DNA from 4 places in the Sporosarcina newyorkensis genome. Region 2 is predicted to be linked to each of the others. Evidence: riboswitches for the same ligand, from Rfam matches in the RefSeq annotation. Region 2 holds a riboswitch; each other region holds the start of a gene.
What was found. Region 2 has a riboswitch for cobalamin ahead of cobJ (precorrin-3B C(17)-methyltransferase). Riboswitches for the same ligand answer to the same signal wherever they lie in the genome.
Positions count from the first base shown of each region.

Region 1: another riboswitch for cobalamin. It lies ahead of B5D59_RS06860 (ABC transporter substrate-binding protein); the one in region 2 lies ahead of cobJ (precorrin-3B C(17)-methyltransferase).
Region 3: another riboswitch for cobalamin. It lies ahead of metE (5-methyltetrahydropteroyltriglutamate--homocysteine S-methyltransferase); the one in region 2 lies ahead of cobJ (precorrin-3B C(17)-methyltransferase).
Region 4: another riboswitch for cobalamin. It lies ahead of B5D59_RS16360 (ribonucleoside-diphosphate reductase subunit alpha); the one in region 2 lies ahead of cobJ (precorrin-3B C(17)-methyltransferase).

Region 1 covers NZ_FUYJ01000003.1:25,502-30,851, reverse strand. Annotated here, with positions in the region: gene argS (arginine--tRNA ligase) at 1-764, shown strand, start outside; cobalamin riboswitch at 1,366-1,496, shown strand; gene B5D59_RS06860 (ABC transporter substrate-binding protein) at 1,641-2,627, shown strand; gene B5D59_RS06855 (FecCD family ABC transporter permease) at 2,620-3,612, shown strand; gene B5D59_RS06850 (adenosylcobinamide amidohydrolase) at 3,614-5,086, shown strand; gene cbiB (adenosylcobinamide-phosphate synthase CbiB) at 5,086-5,350, shown strand, end outside.
Region 2 covers NZ_FUYJ01000007.1:141,833-147,182, reverse strand. Annotated here, with positions in the region: gene B5D59_RS13720 (DoxX family membrane protein) at 38-583, opposite strand; cobalamin riboswitch at 897-1,072, shown strand; gene cobJ (precorrin-3B C(17)-methyltransferase) at 1,206-2,888, shown strand; gene cobK (precorrin-6A reductase) at 2,898-3,680, shown strand; gene B5D59_RS13705 (precorrin-8X methylmutase) at 3,670-4,335, shown strand; gene B5D59_RS13700 (cobalt-precorrin-5B (C(1))-methyltransferase) at 4,352-5,350, shown strand, end outside.
Region 3 covers NZ_FUYJ01000006.1:68,293-73,642, forward strand. Annotated here, with positions in the region: gene B5D59_RS12060 (hydrolase) at 1-12, opposite strand, end outside; gene B5D59_RS12065 (malate synthase G) at 281-2,470, opposite strand; cobalamin riboswitch at 2,828-2,961, shown strand; gene metE (5-methyltetrahydropteroyltriglutamate--homocysteine S-methyltransferase) at 3,105-5,350, shown strand, end outside.
Region 4 covers NZ_FUYJ01000010.1:125,487-130,836, reverse strand. Annotated here, with positions in the region: gene B5D59_RS16375 (methyl-accepting chemotaxis protein) at 1-646, shown strand, start outside; gene B5D59_RS18340 (hypothetical protein) at 1,054-1,227, shown strand; gene B5D59_RS16370 (IclR family transcriptional regulator) at 1,575-2,321, shown strand; gene B5D59_RS16365 (DedA family protein) at 3,009-3,659, opposite strand; cobalamin riboswitch at 3,872-4,047, shown strand; gene B5D59_RS16360 (ribonucleoside-diphosphate reductase subunit alpha) at 4,221-5,350, shown strand, end outside.

The sequences.
Region 1 (5,350 bases), on a different contig from region 2:
ACAAAGACCGCGTGCTGATAAAACAAGACGGTTCATTCACATATTTGACGCCGGACATCGCGTACCACGAAGATAAACTGCGTCGCGGATTCGATAAGCTCATCAATATTTGGGGAGCGGACCACCACGGCTACATCCCGCGTATGAAAGCAGCAATCCAAGCACTGGGTTACGATCGCGACACGTTAGAAGTGGAAGTAGCGCAAATGGTTCAGCTATACAAAGACGGTGAAAAGTTCAAGATGAGCAAGCGGACAGGGAAAGCCGTCACGCTGCGTGAACTAGTCGAAGAAGTAGGACTTGATGCCGTACGTTATTTCTTCGCTATGCGTTCAGGCGATGCCCAAATGGACTTCGACCTCGACCTGGCAGTTTCCAAGTCCAATGAAAACCCGGTTTACTATGCACAATACGCGCATGCCCGGATCTGTTCAATTTTGCGTCAAGCAAAAGAGCAAAACTTAAAAGCTTCAACAGATAACGTCACTCAATTGCAAGACGAAAAAGAACTGGAGCTGTTGAAAAAAATCGGCGACTTCCCGAAACTCGTCAGCGACGCCGCGCGTCTGCGCGCACCGCACCGAATAACGACGTATATCCAAGAACTCGCTGCTGCATTCCATAGCTTCTATAACGCCAATAAAGTGCTCGACCCTGAAAACAAAGAACTATCCGAAGCGCGACTCGCCTTGGTCACTGCAACAAGCATTACGATTGCCAATGCATTGAAACTAGTCGGCGTAGAAGCACCTGAACGGATGTAATTCCGGATTCAAATTAAACAAGCCAAGCAAGAGTTATCGACAACTCTTGCTTGTTTTTTATTTCCGCTCTGATGCTGATTCGTTTTCTAGGAACTCTCTTTCATTCAATGAGAGTACCGAGGAAGTCCGTTTTACTTTTTAGACATTTGTCGTAGTGTAGGAAATGTCCGGTTTGCACCAGGTTTGGCACGGTTAATGTGAGGGGTGGCTCGGTTCGCATACACTTTGGTTCGGTCCTCTGTCTTTCTAGTTTGATTATGAGGTAAAGAGGTTAATGAAAGTGGCTTAGAATAGATACCTTCTAGAGGCGAATGTATAGCGTTAGGTATTCTTTTTATAAGTGAGTTCAATGGGCGATACTTATTTACTCATTACATACAATGGTTTCACTTTATATCTCCTCTATTTATTTAGGGTTGGAGCGAAAGCTGTAGCGAAGAACGGCTTTTGCGAGTAAAAGCGAAGCGTTAGGAACACATCTTTGCCTTAAATCCCTGGACATAACACCCAGGCCCACCTTTCCTAAGCAGTGAAATTAAGCTTTAGCGCGCACTCCGGCTGTACAACAGTTTGTTTTATAGTATAATAGAGCACGATTACAAATTACATAATTCCGAAAGGTTCTCTAAGTCAAATAGAGATGAAAAGGGAAATCGGTAAAAGCCGATGCGGTCCCGCCACTGTACGTGCTCCATGCACAAGCCAGGTACCTGCCTTTTAGGAAATGAAGTTCCGCAGCAGCCTACGAGGATAGGCACAGTGGTGGTAATCTGACATAGATTTCATCCTGTCCAATCCTTCGAAATGACCGAAGGATTTTTTTTATGTCTGCGGCAGACTACGTAATAAGTAATGAACGCAAAGGGAGGAAATCACATGAAGAAGTTTTGGCAGCTGTTGCTGACAGCGATGCTGGCAGTCCTTGTGCTTGCAGCATGCGGTAACGACAGCAAGAAAGAAGAAACACCAGTCGATTCTGATCAACCAGCAGAAACGGAACAGGAAGAACAAGCAGGAGGAAATTCTTCCAGCTATCCATATACAATCAATGATGCAGTCGGAGAAGATATCACATTTGAAAAAGCTCCGGAAACTGTCATCTCGTTAATTCCAAGCAATACAGAAATTTTATTTGGCATCGATGCAGGTGATAAAGTGATCGCTGTCACGGAAAACGATGATTTTCCAGAAGAAGTGAAAGATCTCGATAAAGTCGGAGATTATAACGTCAACGTGGAAAAAGTTATTTCATTGAAACCAGATGTCGTTTTCGCGCATGATATGATGTTAGGCTCTGGTGAAGAAGGCTTGAACCAAATTCGCGACGCGGGCATCCAGGTAGTCGTTATACCGACTGCAGAAACATTCGAAGAAACATATGAAACGATTAAAATCTTCGGCGAAATCATGGATAAAAATGAGGAAGCTAATAAGATCGTAGAAGATATGAAAGCAAAGGTTGAAGATATCAAAGCGAAAGCAGCGGATATCACAGACAAGAAAACGGTGTTAGTGGAAAACTCAGATGCACCAGAAATTTATGCGCCTGGTAAAAACACATTCCCGCAGCAGTTCTTGGACATAATCAATGCAGAAAACATCATCACAGAAGAAGGATGGGTGATGATCAGTCCTGAAACGATCGTCGATGAAAGTCCGGACGTCATTCTTGTGTCCTACAGCTATGTGCCGGATGTTGTTGAAAACATTAAGAAGCGTGACGGTTTCGATACGGTCACTGCAGTGAAAGAAGATCAAGTCATTCAAGTGGATGAAAATATCACAAGCCGGACAGGTCCGCGTTTAGCGGACGGATTGGAAGCTTATGCAAAAGCGATCTATCCAGAGGTGTTTGGTGAGTAAAACGGCTATCGCCTATACTGTGTCAATTGCCACGCTACTTGTGGCAATTTGGCTCGGTGTATCGATCGGCACAGTGAAGATACCGATTGAGACGCTATGGAACGATGCAGATGCAACTGCGAGCAATATTCTTTGGAAAATCCGCATGCCGCGTGTGCTGCTGGCTGGAATTGTCGGCGCATCTCTTGCAATTTCAGGCGCTGCTTTCCAAGGATTGTTGAAAAATCCATTAGCAGATCCATACACCCTCGGAGTGTCATCCGGTGCCTCTGTAGGCGCTGTGATTACACTCTTTTTTGGTATCTCCCTGCCGTTCTTAGGCGCCTTTACCTTACCCGTCTTCAGTATGGTCGGGGCAGCTGCGACGATGTTCTTGGTCATCGGCTTTGCCCGTCTGGTCGATCGGTCAATGAAAATGGAAACGATCATTTTAACAGGTATTATTTTTGGTTCGTTTTTAGGTTCTGTTTTATCCTTGATGATTGCGTTAACACAAGAAGAGCTGCGCCAAATCATTGGCTGGCTGCTCGGTAGTGTCTCCATGCGCGGTTGGAAATATATCACGATGGTGTTACCGTTTTTCATCATTGGTTCATTCATTCTTTGGCTTAATCGCAGGGAACTGAACGCCATGCTATTTGGTGAAGAGCGTGCACATCATTTAGGAGTCAATGTGAAACGCCGTAAAATGATGATTTTGATCGGCGGCTCTGTACTGACAGGCTCTGCGGTTGCAGTTTCCGGGACCATCGGCTTTGTCGGCTTGGTTGTTCCGCATATGACGCGCTTGATGTGGGGGTCGGATCATCGGCATGTCTTGCCGTTGTCCTTATTTAACGGAGCTTCCTTATTGATTATTTGTGATTTAGTGGCGCGGACGATTATTTCGCCGGCTGAACTGCCTGTTGGTGTCATTACGGCATTTATCGGGGCTCCAGTCTTTGCCTACATCTTTTACAAGCAACGCAGAAAAGGAGCGATGTGACATGCTGCAGGTAGATGAAGTGTCAGGAGGATACGGTAAGGAACCGGTTGTACGGGGGGTGTCATTCCACGTAGAAAAAGGAGAGGTCCTTGGAATTTTAGGACCGAATGGCAGTGGGAAATCCACGCTGTTGAAAATTATTTCAGGCATTTTACCGAAGCAAGGCGGAAAGGTCACGATTGATGGAAAATCCGCTTCCGCTTATACACAGAAACAATTTGCACGAAAAGTGGCAGTGTTGCCGCAGCTTCATGCCCATGCATTTTCCCATACGGTGAAGGATACCGTCGGGCTCGGGAGATATCCACATCAGACCGGGCTGTTCTCCAGTTGGTCCGATCAGGACGAACGTGCAGTACAGGAAGCGATGAACTATACAGGTATCACGCGCTATGAAGATACGCCGATTGAGTTATTGTCGGGAGGCGAGCAACAGCGTGTATTTGTTGCCCAAGCGCTCGCCCAGGAAGCACCGATTTTATTGCTCGATGAACCGACGAATCATCTGGATATTGCGCATCAGCAACAATTGCTCGATACCATTCGCAATCAAGCGCATCAAAAGGGCATCACCGTTGTTTCTGTATTCCACGATATTAACTTAGCGGCGCTTTATTGTGATCGATTGCTGTTAATGAAGAATGGTGAAGTGGCAGCAATCGGAACACCACAGGAAGTTGTACTTGAACAGGAAATCCGCTCGGTTTATGAGGCGCGCGTCAAAACACAGCCTCACCCAGAAATGCCGAAACCGCAAATGACGCTATTGCCGGATTTGAAAGAAGAAACAGAGCAGTTCCGGATCATGAAAGAAGATGTGAAAATTCGTGAAGATCATGTAGTTTTGCAGGCGCAACAGCCACTCAAGACAATTTCATCCGCTGTCCACAATGCGGGCATGGGCTGGTATCGAACCTTTATTAACCGTGGGGTGCGGCACGATTATCACTGCGATGATGTACAAAGTGAGCTGGCGGATTACTTGTTGTCATATGATTATCAGCTGACGGATACGGTCGCGATGATGACGGCCGTCAGCCCAGAGTATGTCAACGTGCAGGAGTTCAAAGCGGAATTCGGATCGATCGTGATTGCGGTGACAGTAGGAATCGGCAATGCGGTGGATGTTTCGAAAGCTTGGCAACGCGAAGAGTTGCCGTATATTGGCACAATCAATACATGGATTTTCATTAATGGCTTACTGTCAGAAGAAGCATTCGTTCAAGCGATGATTACAGCAACCGAAGCCAAAACGAAAGCTTTACAGGACGAAGAAGTCATCGATCCCGAATCAAAGACGATTGCAACAGGCACTTCAACAGACAGTTTGTTGATCGCGTCGACACAGCAAGGGGCTTCGCTTCCTTACGCTGGGCCGATTACGCAGCTTGGGAAATTGATTGGCCGTGGGGTTTATGAATGCACTGTACACGCGATTCATTCGTACCGACAAGCGAAGGATGAAGCAGAATGATTCCTGCACATTTTATTGCGATTGCCATTGGCATAGTACTTGACCGAATCATCGGTGATCCTCCTAATTGGCCGCATCCAGTGAAGTGGATCGGCACATCGATACATAATTTGACGAAGCTGCTGAATAAAGGGAAGCTGCGTACGATGAAAGGTGCATTGCTCTGGCTGATCATTTGCGGAGTGACTTTTCTTTTGGTCATTTGGCTTGTCAGCTTTGCGTATCGCCTTCATTTACTTGCAGGAATTGCGGTGGAAGGAATTC
Region 2 (5,350 bases):
TTTCAGGAAGAGATTTTTTCATTTTCGACGTCTACCTTCATAACTTGTCATTCTTCACCCAAGGCGTACCTAGCATCGGCAATGCCCAACGGTCGAGGCCATACCAGCCTGCTACTTTCCATGCGAGTACGATCCAAGTTGCGAGAATGAACAATAGGGGGTTTGTGCTAAGAGTACCTGCAAACAGAAAACTGACATTCATGAACGCACCGAAGAAAGCAGCAATTCCTGTCAACAATCCTAAGATCAAACCGAGACCAACAAGCATCTCCCCATAAGCAACTATGAAACCGAATACCTTGGCGTTCGGCAAGACGACATTTTCCAGAAATGATGCATACCAGTTGGTCACATCTCCGCCTTCAGTCGATTTTTCAAGAGCGCCGCTTACAAATCCATGGATGGCGACACCTGCATTTTCACCGGTCCATGCATCGCTCATTGCTTTTCCCCAGCCGGCCTTCAACCAAGCAAATCCGACATAAACCCGAATGACTAACCAAATAAGTCCGGAGCGAGAATCGTTGAATAAAAACTGTGAAATGGGGTTCTCTGGTATTAGGATTGCTTTATTTTCCTTCATAATAACCACCTCCAATGAACAGTTTACACTACAACTTAATGCCTATCCGAAAAGTTCACAACCTTGTAATTAAAGAGTGTGAATAGTTTACGAAATGTATAAATATGCTTGACTTTGATGGGATGATTCTAAAATATAACAAAGTTATCCTGTACGTATCTACCTTGCTCATGATTGCGCTCATGATAAGTTTTGTATAGGAATAGAAATTACAATTATCCAAAGCGTTTCCAGAATCTAGTTTATGGATTCATAAATAAATCTAAAGGAAGTTTGTAGATTTAGAGATTGTATGTTATATTTATGAAAATTAAATAAACTAATTTAAATAAGTGCTCACATAGTGAGGTAAAAGGGAAACTAGTGAAAGTCTAGTACAGCCCCCGCTACTGTAAAGCTGATGAAATTACAATACCACTGAGAAATCGGGAAGGTGTAAGAGTAAAATGAAGCTTGAGTCAGGAAACCTGCTTATTTAAACGACACATACTTTTCGGAGGGAGAAGTATAGGCGGGACAATAAAATTAATTGTTTTATGTTTCAGTATGATTTCTATTATACTTTCACATGCCTACATTCCTTTGAAAAGGAGTGTAGGCATTTTTTATTTGGAGGGAAACCATGAAAAAGGGAAAAATTTTCGTCGTTGGATTCGGTCCCGGAGCTACTGAACATATAACAGGACGAGCATTAGAGGCGCTGCAAGAAAGTAATTATATTATTGGTTATAAAACGTACGTAGAGTTGATTAAGCATTTAGTAACAGCGAAGTCCATTGTTAGTACAGGCATGACTGAAGAAGTGTCACGTGCACAAGATGCTGTTAAGAAAGCGGAGACTGGCGGTATTGTTTCAGTGATCTCGAGCGGTGATTCAGGTGCATACGGTATGGCTGGATTAGTTTATGAAGTGCTGATTGAAAAAGGTTGGACTGAAGCAGAAGGAATTGAAGTGGAAATTGTGCCAGGTATTTCGGCGATCAATTCATGTGCGAGCTTACTGGGCGCACCTGTCATGCATGATGCTTGTACGATCAGTTTAAGTGACCATTTAACACCTTGGACTGTTATCGAAAAACGTATTGAAGCAGCGGGTATGGCGGATTTTGTAGTAGCTTTATACAATCCGAAAAGTGGACGTCGGACGCGTCAAATTGTAGAGGCACAAAGGATTTTACTGAAATATCGTTCCCCTGATACACCTGTAGGGCTAGTGAAAAGTGCTTATCGTGAAAATCAACATATTGTCCTGACAACATTAGCGGAAATGCTAGAGCATGATATCGGGATGTTGACTACTGTCATTATCGGTAACTCTTCGACTTTCTTTTATGATAATAAAATTATTACTCCGAGAGGATATCAACGTAAGTATACATTAGGGGAAGGTAAACAAAGTTTAAAACCGCACCAGCGTTTGAAAAAGGAAGCGGAACCATGGGCGCTTGATCAAGAAACTGGGGAGGCGCAGTCCGGTCATGAAGAAATTATAAGTAAGAAACCAGAGGACACACCAATGCCAAAACAGGCAGAAGTGGAACGGTCAGAACCAGCACCGGAACAAAAGGTTCAGTCATTGGATATGGCTTTAAAAGCACTATCTATGGTGACGAAAGAGGAAGTGGAAAACCCTTTTTTGGTGAGACAGCCGATTGAAGATATCTTTGAGTTTTCCGTTTCACCAGGCGTTGCCAACAAACTGATTACAGCAGAACAAATGCGTGTATTGGCTGAAGTCGTTGGTGAGAAAGGTACCTTGGAATATACTCCAAACCATCATTTCGTAGTAAAGGTTACGACAGATGACCCTGAAGCGATTGTTGAAAAGCTAGAACACATTAACTTGACTGTTATGCCGGCAGGGGAAGTCTTAAAAGTCAAAGCTTGTGATTTTTGCTATGGGGAAAAGGCGGATTCTATCCCATACGCGGAAGAAATCGCAGCGAAGTTTGAAGGGATGAAGCTTCCGAAGCAGTTGCATGTCGGATTCAATGGATGCGGGATGGCGTGTTATCGCCCGGTGTTCGATGATATTGGCATCGTTTATCGGAAGAAAAAATTCGATTTATTTATTGGAGCGAAGCCGGTTGGTCGTACTGCTCATGCGGCTCAGCCAGTTGCAGAGGGAATTGAACCGGAAGATTTAATTCCGCTAGTAACAAAAATTATAGAAGAATACGAACAAAATGCGCATCCTAACGAACGTTTCTTCAAGTATTTCAAACGTGTTAAAAAAGTTTTGAATTATGACTATTACGATATGAGCTGCAAGATTGAAGTAGAGCCAGCACCTTGCGGGGACTAGGAGGAAACTATGATTTTATTTTTAGCAGGCACTAGCGATGCTAGAGCTCTAGCCATTCATTTACAGGGTCTTGGCTATCCTTTAATCGCCACGGTCGTTACCGAATCTGCAGCTGAAAGTTTAAAAGCAAATGATCTTTCCTATCGGGTAGGAAGACTAACAGTGGAGGACATGATCGCGCTAATCCAGAAGCATGAGATGACTTGTGTCGTCGATGCCAGCCATCCTTACGCAGAAGAAGCATCGAAAACCGCAATGGAGGCAGCAAGAGTATGCGGGATTCCATATATTCGCTATGAGCGGCCAAAAGAGGAGTTTGTTTCTCCTCTGATTACCGAGGTTGAGAGTTATGAAGACGCAGCGAAACTTGCTCAAACGCATAAAGGGACAGTTATGTTAACGACAGGCAGTAAGACATTGGAAGTATTTGCGAAGTATTTATTGCGTGACGAAATTCGGCTGCTTTGCAGAATGCTGCCGAATGTAGGGAATATGGAGAAATGCGATAAGTTGGGCATTAAACAAAAAGACATTATTGCGATTCAAGGACCTTTTTCCGAATCACTCAATAAGGCTTTATGCGAGCAGTATGACGTGACGTTAATGATCACAAAAGAAAGCGGTAAAGTAGGTTCTGTCGATGAAAAAATAACGGCGGCTCTGGAATTGGAGATCCCTGTCATTCTGATTAAACGACCAAAGGTTCAATATGAAAATTTCTGTACGTCTTTCGAAAAAGTTACTCAACTATTAGGAGGTTTTATTGATGAAAAATCCAAACATGAACTTTAATACAAAATTCACGCCACTGACTGTAGATCCAGATAAAATTTACGACCATAGTTTCGCGATTATCAAAGAAGAAATGGGAGATCACCCGTTTACAGATGAACAATGGATGGTTGTTCGCCGAGTAATCCACGCTTCAGCAGATTTTGAATTAGGACGCAGCATGATTTTTACACCGGATGCTCTTGAAGCAGGAATTGAATCAATTTTAGCAGGCCGTCATGTAGTGGTGGACGTGCAGATGATTGAGAGTGGTTCAGGTCGCAAACGTTTCCAGAAACATAACAGTGACTTGCATTGTTATATTGCGGACGAGGATGTCGCGAAGGAAGCGAAAGCCGAAGGAACAACACGCGCGATCATTTCAATGCAAAAAGCAACACGTCTGCATGAAGGTGGAATTTATGCTATCGGTAATGCGCCAACAGCGTTGCTAGAGTTGATTCGTTTAATTAAGGATGGCGTTGCTAAACCAGACTTGATTATTGGAATGCCAGTAGGCTTTGTTTCGGCAGCAGAATCAAAGGACGAGTTAGCAGTACTCGAAGGGATTCCATTTATTACAAACAAGGGGAGAAAGGGTGGCAGTACAGTGACGGTAGCCGCACTGAATGCCATTTCGATCATGGCAGATGAGCGCGCAAAGCAAACGAACTAAAAAAGATCCATCCCAAATGCGTCATGGCTATACAACAGGTTCTTGTGCAACGGCGATGACAAAAGCGGCATTGCAAGGTTTGGTGACGGGAAAAGTGCCGGAAGAAGTCACCATTTATCTACCGGTTGGCCGATACGCCACATTCAAAGTATCGTCATTTGAAGTATTAGAGGACGGAGTAATGTGTGAGACGATCAAAGATGCTGGGGATGACCCGGATGCCACACACAAAGCGCGTATCCAGAGCACCGTTTACTATTCAAAAAAAGAAGGCATTCATTTGGATGGCGGGGTTGGGGTAGGTCGAGTAACAAAAGCGGGGCTTCCCGTCCCAGTTGGTCGAGCGGCCATTAACCCGGTGCCGTATAAAATGATAATGGGTGTGGCGCAAGAAGGGTATGAAGAGTATCAATTAAAACAAGGCATTGACGTAGTGATTTCCGTTCCGGATGGGGAAGAAATCGCTAAAAAAACGTTAAATGGACGACTGGGCATCATCGGGGGAATTTCGATTTTAGGAACCCGTGGAACAGTGGTGCCATTTTCAAGCTCTGCTTACATGGCAAGTATTGAGCAAGCGATCAGTGTAGCCAAAGAAGCCGGTTGTGATCACTTAGTGATCACAACCGGTGGGCGCAGTGAAAAGTTTGCTTTGAAGCAATATCCAGACCTACCAGAAGAGGCGTTTATAGAGATGGGCGATTTTATCGGTTTTACGCTTAAGCACATCGCACGCAAGCAGATTCCTAAAGTTTCTATGGTCGGGATGATGGGAAAGTTTTCAAAACTGGCACGTGGCGTAATGATGGTTCACTCAAAAAGTGCACCTATAAGCTTCGAGTTTTTAGCGGAAATGGCAAATCGAGTAGGTATTGATGAAGCTGTACAAAAAGAAATTTTAGAAGCGAATACAGCTTCACAAGTCGGTGAGATACTTCAAGGAAACGATGCATTCTTTGAAGCGCTTAGTAAAAACTGTTGTTACTATGCACTAAATCATATGAATGCTGAAATT
Region 3 (5,350 bases), on a different contig from region 2:
TTTTTTCAGCATCTCATTTCCCCCTTTTTAATAATTATTGCTATATAAACTGAAATAAATAACTTACACTCAAAGTAAAACGTAGGAACCGTTGATTTCCATTCCAGGCGGACGCTTTCCGCGGGGCGCGGGAGTCGCCGCCTTCCACTCCAATCAACTGAGTATCCATTTCTGCACAATCTCATGTAAAACTTTAATTAACATATACAGTATACCATATTTACAGATTTATTAGAAAAACAGCTCCTCTTCCAAATTAGAAGAGGAGCTATTAGTGTAATTAATTTTGTACCGTTGCTTTTTGTTTCGCTTTGGCTTTTGCTTCGATTCGTCGGGCGTGCAAGATTGGCTCTGTGTAGCCGCTTGGCTGTTCGGCACCTTTGAATACTAAATCGCAAGCTGCCTGGAAAGCAATAGAATCGTCATAGTTGGGAGCCATTGGCTGATAAAGTTCATCGCCAGCGTTTTGCTCGTCAACGACCTTCGCCATTCGTTCCAATGTTTCCTGGACTTGCTCTTTTGTCGTGATGCCGTGACGTAGCCAGTTTGCGATATGCTGGCTGGAAATACGCAATGTTGCGCGGTCTTCCATTAAACCTACGTCATTGATATCCGGAACCTTAGAACAGCCAACTCCTTGATCAATCCAGCGAACAACATAGCCAAGGATCCCCTGCGCATTGTTATCCAACTCTGATTGAATTTCTTCTGCAGGCCAGTCTGTGTTCGGCGCCAACGGGATCTCTAGGATTCCATCTCGGTAATCAATTGCGCTGTCGACATTGGCTTGAACTTCTTTTACATTGATCTCGTGATAGTGCAATGCATGCAATGTAGCAGCTGTTGGAGATGGCACCCACGCTGTGCTTGCACCTGCTTTTGGATGGGCGACCTTTTGCTCAAGCATTGCAGCCATCATATCCGGCATAGCCCACATTCCCTTACCGATTTGAGCATGTCCAGGAAGACCAGTCTTAATTCCGACAGCAACGTTGGATGCTTCATAGGAAGCTAACCACTTGGAAGCTTTCATATCATTTTTGCGGATAACAGGACCCGCTTCCATTGAAGTATGAATTTCATCACCTGTACGGTCAAGGAAACCTGTATTGATGAATGCAATCCGTTCTTTCACCGCATGGATTGCAGACTTCAAATTCAATGACATTCTGCGCTCTTCATCCATCAAACCGATTTTCAGCGTATTGCGCTCCAAGCTCAATAAATCTTCAATGCGGTCAAATAACTTATTGGCAAATGCCGCCTCTTCCGGGCTATGCATCTTCGGCTTAACGATATAAATTGAACCATGTCTGGAGTTTTTGAACTCTGCATCATCTTTCAGATTATGTGTTGCAATCAACGAAGTTACGACACCATCTAAAATTCCTTCAGGTACTTCGTTGCCGTTTTCATCTAAAATCGCATTATTTGTCATCAAATGACCTACGTTACGGACGAACATTAATGAACGGCCGTGTAGCGATAGCTCTTTGCCGTCTGGTGTTTTGTATGTGCGGTCTGGATTCATTCTTCGAGTGACCGTCTTGCTGCCTCGTTTGAACGATGCTTCCAGATCACCTTTCATCAAACCTAACCAGTTGCGGTAGACCCCCACTTTATCTTCAGCATCTACTGCTGCGATCGAGTCTTCACAGTCCATCAACGTAGAAAGTGCTGCTTCCAAAATCAAGTCTTTCACACCCGCCGCATCGTCTTTCCCAATTGGATGGTTTCGATCGATTGCAATTTCGATATGCAATCCGTTATTCGTCAACAAGACAGCGGAAGGTGCGTCTTCCGAACCGTTAAAGCCAGCCAGTTTAGAAGCATCTTTCAAGCCTGTTTTATTGCCATTCTGAAGTGTCACTTCAAGTTTTCCACTAACGATTGCATACGCTGTGGCGTCTGCATGTGTCCCTTCCGCAAGCGGTGCTGCTTGATCTAATAACTCTTTTGCAAAGTTGATAACTTTCTGTCCTCGGATCGGATTGTACTGTACGCCAGCTTCAGCTCCACCTTCATCACTGATGACATCCGTTCCGTACAATGCATCATATAGACTTCCCCATCTTGCGTTTGCCGCGTTCAACGCATAGCGGGCATTGTCGACAGGCACGACCAATTGGGAGCCTGCTTGAATAGCGATTTCATCATCGACATTGGAAGTTGTCACTTGGAAGTCCTCAACAATCGGTTCCAAATAGCCAATTTCCTTTAAAAATTCTTTATAGTTAGCAGAATCTGCTGTTTCTTTATTGTTTTGATGCCATTCATTGATCTTTTTTTGCAATTCGCTTCGTTTCTCTAACAGCGCTTTGTTTTCAGGAGCAAGTTCATGAATGAGCGAATCAAAGTTTGTCCAAAATTGTTCTTTTTGGATTTCTAAGCCTAATAGAACTTCCTCATTAACAAAGTTGTATAGTTCTTTTGCGACTTGCAGCTTGCCTACTTTTTCATAATTTGTCATAGAATAAAGCCACCCCTTAAGTTTTTTTGCGCTGCTCTGTTGTATAACATACAGCGATAAACACGATTCTTCCTCAATTGATCATAGGTGCCCCCACAGCCAATAATCAAGATTTCTTCGTATGAATGACGATTCATGTCCTAATTTGAAGTCGTGTTATTACTTATCATACCTAAACTCTATAAAACTTTCAACAGAATTGTGTAAATTTTCACACCTTCTTTTTTGAAAGAGAATTTGTTACTTTTGTACAGTTATATAACAGATGACAAAAAAAGAGTATTGCTTAATTATCTATTTACCAGCAAGTTGACACTCAACGAACCTTATGATAGTTTTAGAGACAATCATCATGAATTGAATAGTTTGAAAACAGGTGAAATGATCATTGCTTTCATTTCTTAAAAGGGAATCCTTTTCTTGGAGCGGTCCCGCCACTGTGAAGACGTGCTTACGTCCAGCCAGATACCTGCCTGTTTTCATAACGCTTAATCCTACGGTGAATAGGGAGGTGTTAGACACACGGCAAACGATGCACGCTTATTTAGGCATGCATTTTACACATACGTGCATTTCTAACATTCTTTGTTAGGAATGCTTTTTTTATTGGATAAAATCATGAGGGGGAAATCAAATGGTAAAAAGCAGTATTGTCGGCTATCCTGTTATTGGCGAAAACCGGGAGTGGAAACGAGCGTTAGAAGCATTTTGGGCAGAAATAATTTCGGAAGAAGAACTTCTGCGGACAACAAAAGACATCCGTTTAGCCAACCTGAAGAAACAACAAGACGCAGGAGTAGACCGAATTGCAGTCGGCGATTTCACATTGTATGACCGGGTGCTCGATACATCCACAATGTTCGGAATCATCCCTTCACGCTATCATTGGAAAGGCGGTCAAGTGTCGATATCCACTTATTTTTCAATGGCACGCGGTAATGACGATGCTGTCGCTTCCGAAATGACGAAATGGTTCAACACGAACTATCACTACATTGTCCCCGAGTATGAAGGACAACGTTTTCAATTGACTGAGAACAAACCACTTACTGCATACCGCGAAGCAAAGAAAGAACTCGGTATCGAGGGGAAACCTGTTCTACTCGGCCCCTACACTTTATTGAAACTTTCTAAAGGGTATGAAGAAATAGACGTACCTTCTATCATTCTGCAATTGATTCCTCTTTATCAAAAGGTATTGCAAGAATTACAGGATGAAGGCGTTCAATGGGTGCAAATTGATGAACCAATTCTTTGCACTTCCATTTCTTCTGATGAAATGAAAACCGTAACTGAAATTTACTTGCAGTTAACAAAAAACATAAATAGCTTGAACGTTTTAGTGCAAACATACTTTGATTCAGTTGAGCACTATGAAGCAACACTTGCATTACCAGTAGCTGGAATTGGTCTTGATTTCGTGCATGGCGGTGTCAAAAACTTGGAAAACCTTAAGAAATACAGCTTCCCTGATGATAAAGTACTCGCTGCTGGTATTGTGGACGGTCGGAATATTTGGCGATCAGATTTGAACGTCAAGCTGTCATTACTAGGAAAGATTCAACAGCATGTAGAGTCCGGAAACGTTTGGATCCAGCCATCCAGCAGTCTGCTTCACGTACCCGTGACAATTCAGTCAGAGCAGAAATTAGATTCAACAATTAAGAATGCACTTTCATTTGCGGATGAAAAAATTAAAGAACTCAATGTACTGAAAGCTGCGTTGCAACAAGGTAAAGAAAGCGTCGCTTCAGATTTCAAACAAAATGAAGCCGCTCTTACTGCATTCAATCAACTCCCTGCCCGCAAACGCGAGGAGGTTCGACAAGCAAGTTCAGGCAGTACTTTGTCTGACAGCAAGCGGAATCTGCCGTTCGCAGAGCGGAAATTGAAGCAGCAAGAGAAGTTCCAATTACCTGTATTGCCTACAACCACAATCGGCAGTTTCCCCCAAACGCCTGAAGTACGTATAACACGTACAAAATGGAGAAAAGGCGAAATTACGGATCAGCAGTACAAAGACTTTGTAAAAGCGGAAATTAAGGAATGGATCCAAATCCAAGAAGAACTCGGACTTGATGTGCTCGTGCACGGGGAATTCGAACGGACGGATATGGTAGAATATTTCGGCGAAAAGCTGGATGGTTTTGTCTTTACGGAAAAAGCTTGGGTGCAATCCTATGGTTCCCGATGTGTGAAACCACCAATCATTTATGGAGATGTTGTATTTACGAAGCCGATGACGGTAGAAGAATCCGTATACGCTAAATCACTGACAGATCACGAAGTAAAAGGTATGCTGACCGGACCCGTGACGATTTTGAATTGGTCATTTGTTCGCGATGACTTGACCAGAGAAGAAGTGACCAATCAAATTGCTCTCGCACTGCGTAAAGAAATCGAGTCGCTTGAAGCAGCAGGTATCCATATGATCCAAGTAGATGAACCGGCACTTCGAGAGGGGCTCCCATTAAAGCAATCCGAATGGAATCATTATCTCGACTGGGCTGTGAATGCTTTCCGTGTTGCTACAGCTTCCGTTGAGGATACGACGCAAATTCATACACATATGTGCTACTGTGATTTCAATCATTTCATTGAAGCAATCAGTGCGCTGGATGCGGATGTTATTTCCATCGAAACGTCACGCAGTCATGGTGATTTGGTGGAATCTTTCAAAGAATATCATTATGACAAAGGAATTGGACTTGGCGTTTATGATATCCATAGCCCGCGCGTTCCGGCTGTTGAAGAAATGACGGAAATCATCAATAAAGGTTTGGAAGTGCTAGAACCTTCACAGTTCTGGATCAATCCCGACTGTGGTTTGAAAACAAGAAAACGCGAAGAAACAGTTGCCGCATTGAAACATATGGTCAT
Region 4 (5,350 bases), on a different contig from region 2:
GTTGCGCGAACATAATGCATCCGCAAATGAAATGACAGAAAAAGTTCAACTTCAAATGGAGACGCTGTCGAATAAAATTGGTGCCATCAATCAAGTAATCATTTCGATTCATGATATTACTGCACAAACGAATCTACTCGCGCTAAACGCCAGTATAGAAGCGGCGAGAGCGGGTGAGCATGGTAAAGGATTTGCAGTTGTGGCAGAGGAAGTACGGAATCTCGCTGAACAGTCACAAAAAGAAACAAGTGTTATCCAAGGGATCGTTCAGGAAATTGTAGACGAATCTAAGCATACGACAGAAGTGATCGCAACAAATATGCAAGTGATGGTAGAACAAAACCAATCCGTCACGAGTACAGAAGCATCCTTCTCGCAAAATGTCGAATTGACGAACCAAATGCGTCAAGCGATTATGGAATTGAGTGCGGAGTTGGAAGAAATGCTTGTACACAAAGATCAAGCAATGCTGGCCATACAAAGCGTCTCTGCAGTATCAGAAGAAACCGCAGCGTCCGCTGAACAAGTCAGCGCCTCGTCCGCCGCTCAGCAAACCGAAGTAGAGCGTGTAGCAGACTCGACTAATCGAATGAAAGAAATTGCTGAAGAGTTGCAGACAGTGGTAGACCGCTTTCGATTAGAATAGGAAGTAAATAAATTTAAAAAACTGTTCACTATCCATGAATTTAGGTAGTGAACAGTTTTTTATTCTTCTGTAGGAAAGGAAAGTAAGTAAACTCCCATTTAGCAGAAGCCTAAAAAATATGCTAGTGGTAATTTAATTAGGTAATTTTCTTGTGGACTTTTAGGTAATTCTTGAGTATAATAGACTGAATAGGAAGAATTAAAATGTGCAAGTGATTATGCAAGCAGAAAAACAAGGAATTCCATGTATCTTTATTTTTTAATGTAAGCGCTGTCATTTCGGGTATGTTTAGGAAGACTGAGTATTTTAACGAGTGTGGAGCTACATTAAATAAAGATAAAAGTGGTTTTCAAATTTACTGTTCTTGCATATACTATGCAAAATACAAAAAAGCAGGAGGTCATCCTATGAAAAACAACAACAACTCTCACCAAGCATCTTCACTACCCGAGCAAAATGAGCAATTTTATTTAATCACAGGCTATTCGGAAGGTGGCTTCATCCATGGCATTACATGGGAAGAAGCTTACATTGAAGGACTAGCGGAGTGTGGCTATTTATGCGATCAGCAGATGATGTAAGTGGCAGTATAGAAAGCTCCATACAGGGTGCCTAGCAAGAAACAAAGGTGTTTGTCCAAACATTCACGTTTGTTTTGCGCATAGGCATCCTTTTTATTGTCTCTTCATATACCAAGTCTCCTCATTCCTCAGTTTTAAACTCCCTTTTTCACTACTCCAAATCCTTAAAATGCCCCGTGGAACAGGCAACCTAAATTTCCTGACATCACCGAAAATCCTTCTGTTCTCAAGTAGTAAAAAAATTATAGTCTCTTTACCATAATGTGAATTTTCACACTATGAAAAACTTTAAATTTGCTATACAATGAATAATAAAATTCCGACATAGTTGATGAGGAGGAATATAGATGATTGCATCCATAAGAAAAGCTTGCCAAGTAATTAGCTGTTTTTCAAATGACGATCCAGCTCTTGGCGTTGGAGAAATTGCTGAGCTACTAGATATGCCTGTCAGTACAACGCATCATATTGTCAGTACTCTGTGCAAAGAAAATGTTTTAATGAAAGACCATCAGAAAAAGTATCGATTGGGCTGGAGGTTGCTTGAATGGAATAATCATGTAATGTTCCAGCAAGACGTTTACGACAAGGCAATGCCTTTTGTGAAAGACCTCATATCCCAGTATAAAGGTACTGCCCATATTGCGATGTTTGATAAAGGGACAGTTGTATTTGTGTTGCGTGTGTCCTCCCATGACGCTTCCTCTATCCAAACGTATTTAGGATCAAGAAAACCATCTTATGCAACGAGTTCGGGGAAAGTACTCTTGGCAAATAACCCCGCTTATTTAAAAGAAACAGTGGCTCAGGGCTTGGCACATGATGGCCCAAATACAATTACAGATATAAGCAATTTAAAGAAAGAGCTAGCAGATATACGCACAAAAGGATATTCAATTAGTGACAGTGAAAACTCTGACGGCATGTACGGCATTGCTGCACCTATTTTTTCTTACTCTGGCGGAGTAATAGCAGCCGTGAATTTAGTAGGGTTATCCTCTTATATGCAAGGAACTCAGCGCACACAGATGATCCAAAGCGTTATGAACACAGCGCAATTGATTTCAAAGGAATTAGGATATATTGAAATTTGATAATTCTATTGCTAAGTCTATTGTAAAAGTTATTTGTATTTCTAAATGGAGAGAATACAGTAATGTCATGCGCTCTTAAAAGACATTAAATATTCTGTCTATTCCACATTATGAAAAAACACAAGGTAAACCACTCCGGTATTCTGTTAAATTTAATTTATAAATTTAGGATAAGGAGTGAGGAAAGTGGAAAGTACGAAACAAGCAGAGCAGGTAATGAGGGTAAGAGATACTAAAATAGTAAATTCTGAGAAGCAAGTAGAGGGAAAAAGCAAATGTGGAAATGAATGTGAAAATTGTAAAATTTGCTTCTACCAAAGAGAACGGGAGAACGAAGTATAGATATAATAATTGTTGATATGTAATAGAAATTTAAAAGTTCTCGCTGCATCATTGTTCGGTATAATAAAATATGTTAATACGTTAGAGTTATTCAGCGAAAAAATAACTCGGTATTTAAGGTAACTATTTCGCACCGTAGGTAACCAAAAGACGATTGGAAAAAATAGACTCCAACAACCACCATTCTTAAGGCAGCGGTTGTTAAGAGTCGTATAGATGGTTATAAAGAAGTAGAGAAATTCACGATTATCAGTAACGACCATTCTCTGTTAGAACCAATCTGTACTGCTCCATCGTTCAATTTTTGGTGTGCACTATTTACACAGAACTTGCTTCAACGATTGCTCAATTCTTTTGTATTTGGAAACGACTCTTTGCAAAAGAATAGAAGACTGGCAGAACTGAGAGAAAAATTACTGACAGAATAATGGTTGAGAAATTATTTTTAACAAACGGGATATTTCCAAACAGGTAACCAACTGTTGTAAATAGTCCCACCCATAGTACAGCACCAATTACATTGTAAGCGAAGAAATATCGATAGTTCATTCGACTTGAGCCTGCAATAAACGGTATAAACGTACGGACAAATGGCATGAAACGAGCAATGACGATCGTTTTACCACCATGCTTATTAAAGAAATCCTCAGCTTTTCTCATCTTTTTCTGGTCAATAAATTTACCCATCCGTCTATTTTGAGTGATTGCTGTTCCTACTGCTTTACCGATATGATAATTTATTGTATCCCCTAATACTGCGGCTACAAAGAATACTAAGATTAATAGGACAATATTAAATGCATCCATCGCAGCGAGAGCACCAGCTGCAAACAAAAGTGAATCACCCGGCAAAAAAGGGAAAATAACAATACCTGTTTCAACAAACACAATTAAAAATAGAATAACATAGGACCAATTTCCAAAGTTTTGAATAATTTCAATCAAGTGTTCATCAATGTGTAAGATAAAGCTTATTATGTTTTGGATGAATGTCATTCCTATTCTCACTTTCGAGTAGATTATTTTTTTCTCTTAAACATACGAGTCAACCATAGATATTATACTTCTTTTTCGCATGCTTGTCATGAATAACTCAATTGTGATGCAGCCTCCAAATGATCACACTCCTTAAACGAAAGGTAAGGCAACAACTATTTCTACCACCTCTCCGACTATTCATGGTAAACTAGAATAAATAAAATACTAAATGAGTTTGCACGATGCGTTGGTACCTATCAAGGTGTAAAAGGGAATCCGAAAATCGGAGCTGTCCCCGCAACTGTACACACGGACGACCGCTGAGAAAAGCCACTATGGAGACATGGGAAGGCTTGGCGGAAGGATGAAGTGAAGCCAGGAGACCTGCCAGACATCGTCAAAGCAACACTTTCTTCGGGGGTTGAGAGGTGGGGGCAAAAGGGTCTCTGCGGTTCATGCGATTTGCATGAAGTTCTTTAGAGCTGCCTATTTTTGTTTCCTCAATCACAACTATTACAATCATCCTGCCGAAGAGCCAGGATGATTGTTTTTTTGTTGTATAGGAAAGGAGACGGCGAAATGAGAGTTCTCGAACAATCAGACGAACGTACACATGAACGTGCGTTGCTCGAAGTTTTGTATAGACAAGCGGAACAATTGCACAAAAAGCCAGCATACCAAGGATTTCATCAAGTAGTGCGGAAGCTGGTGAGTGACGGTTTATATGGAAGCTGGATCAATCACTATTCATCCAATGAAATCAAATGGCTAGGATTGCAAATTATGCCGGAGCGAGATCAATTGCTATCCGCTAAACAGCTTCTTCAGTATATGAAAGAATTTGTCACTTGCAATCATTATGATCGAAGACTGGGACTGCCGCAAGAACGGCTGATGCTTATTGCGATGGCAGCCATGCGGGATGAAACTGTGCAACGGTTGCAAAAAGTACGAGAAGCCTATTGGGTCTTGAGTATGGGGTATGTGACGTTACCGGATGATATCATGGCGTTTTTCGGCAAGACATTCTATCCAGGGCAACCTGTACGTCGTCTTCATTCAATGAATCTCTTGGATTCACGGATTCCATCATTTTTGGCCAGTCAAGTGAAGGAAAAGCACGTCCGTATTCCTACTACATTTATGGAACAGGTGAAGGCATGTGGATCTTGGCTCGTATTTGATATGGAGGAAGTACGTCGCGTGATGAATGGTTCTCTGCAGGACGTCGGCAGTGAGTCGTTCCGTCGGGCCGTTGCGAACCCATCCATCACGCACAAAAGGCTTTCCGCTATCGGACTGATGAAGCAGCTGTTAGCTAGTGACGGCATCGTTTTCCATTTTGACGATGACTTTCAGCGTGGAACAAAAGGATTGCATTCGCATATCCAGCTGTCGAAAGTGCTACGGAGAAACATCTTGGCTCGTGTTTGTGGAATTCATGTCCGTTTGCTTAATGGCATCTTGGATGTATGGGAACGAGAAGACAATAGACGAGATCTGCAAATTGAAGCAGCCGGATGGGAAGAAGCGCTTGCAGATCAACGAATTAGCTTACATTCGGAACAGGCAGTGTCATTCATTGAAGAACTATCTGAAGAAATTAATCTACATGTGATAAAAACTTCATTGCAACTGGCGAAGGAAAAAGGTCCGTATCTTCAATTTGAGGGCTCAGATTGGCAGAGTGGAAGCTACTTTGAACAACG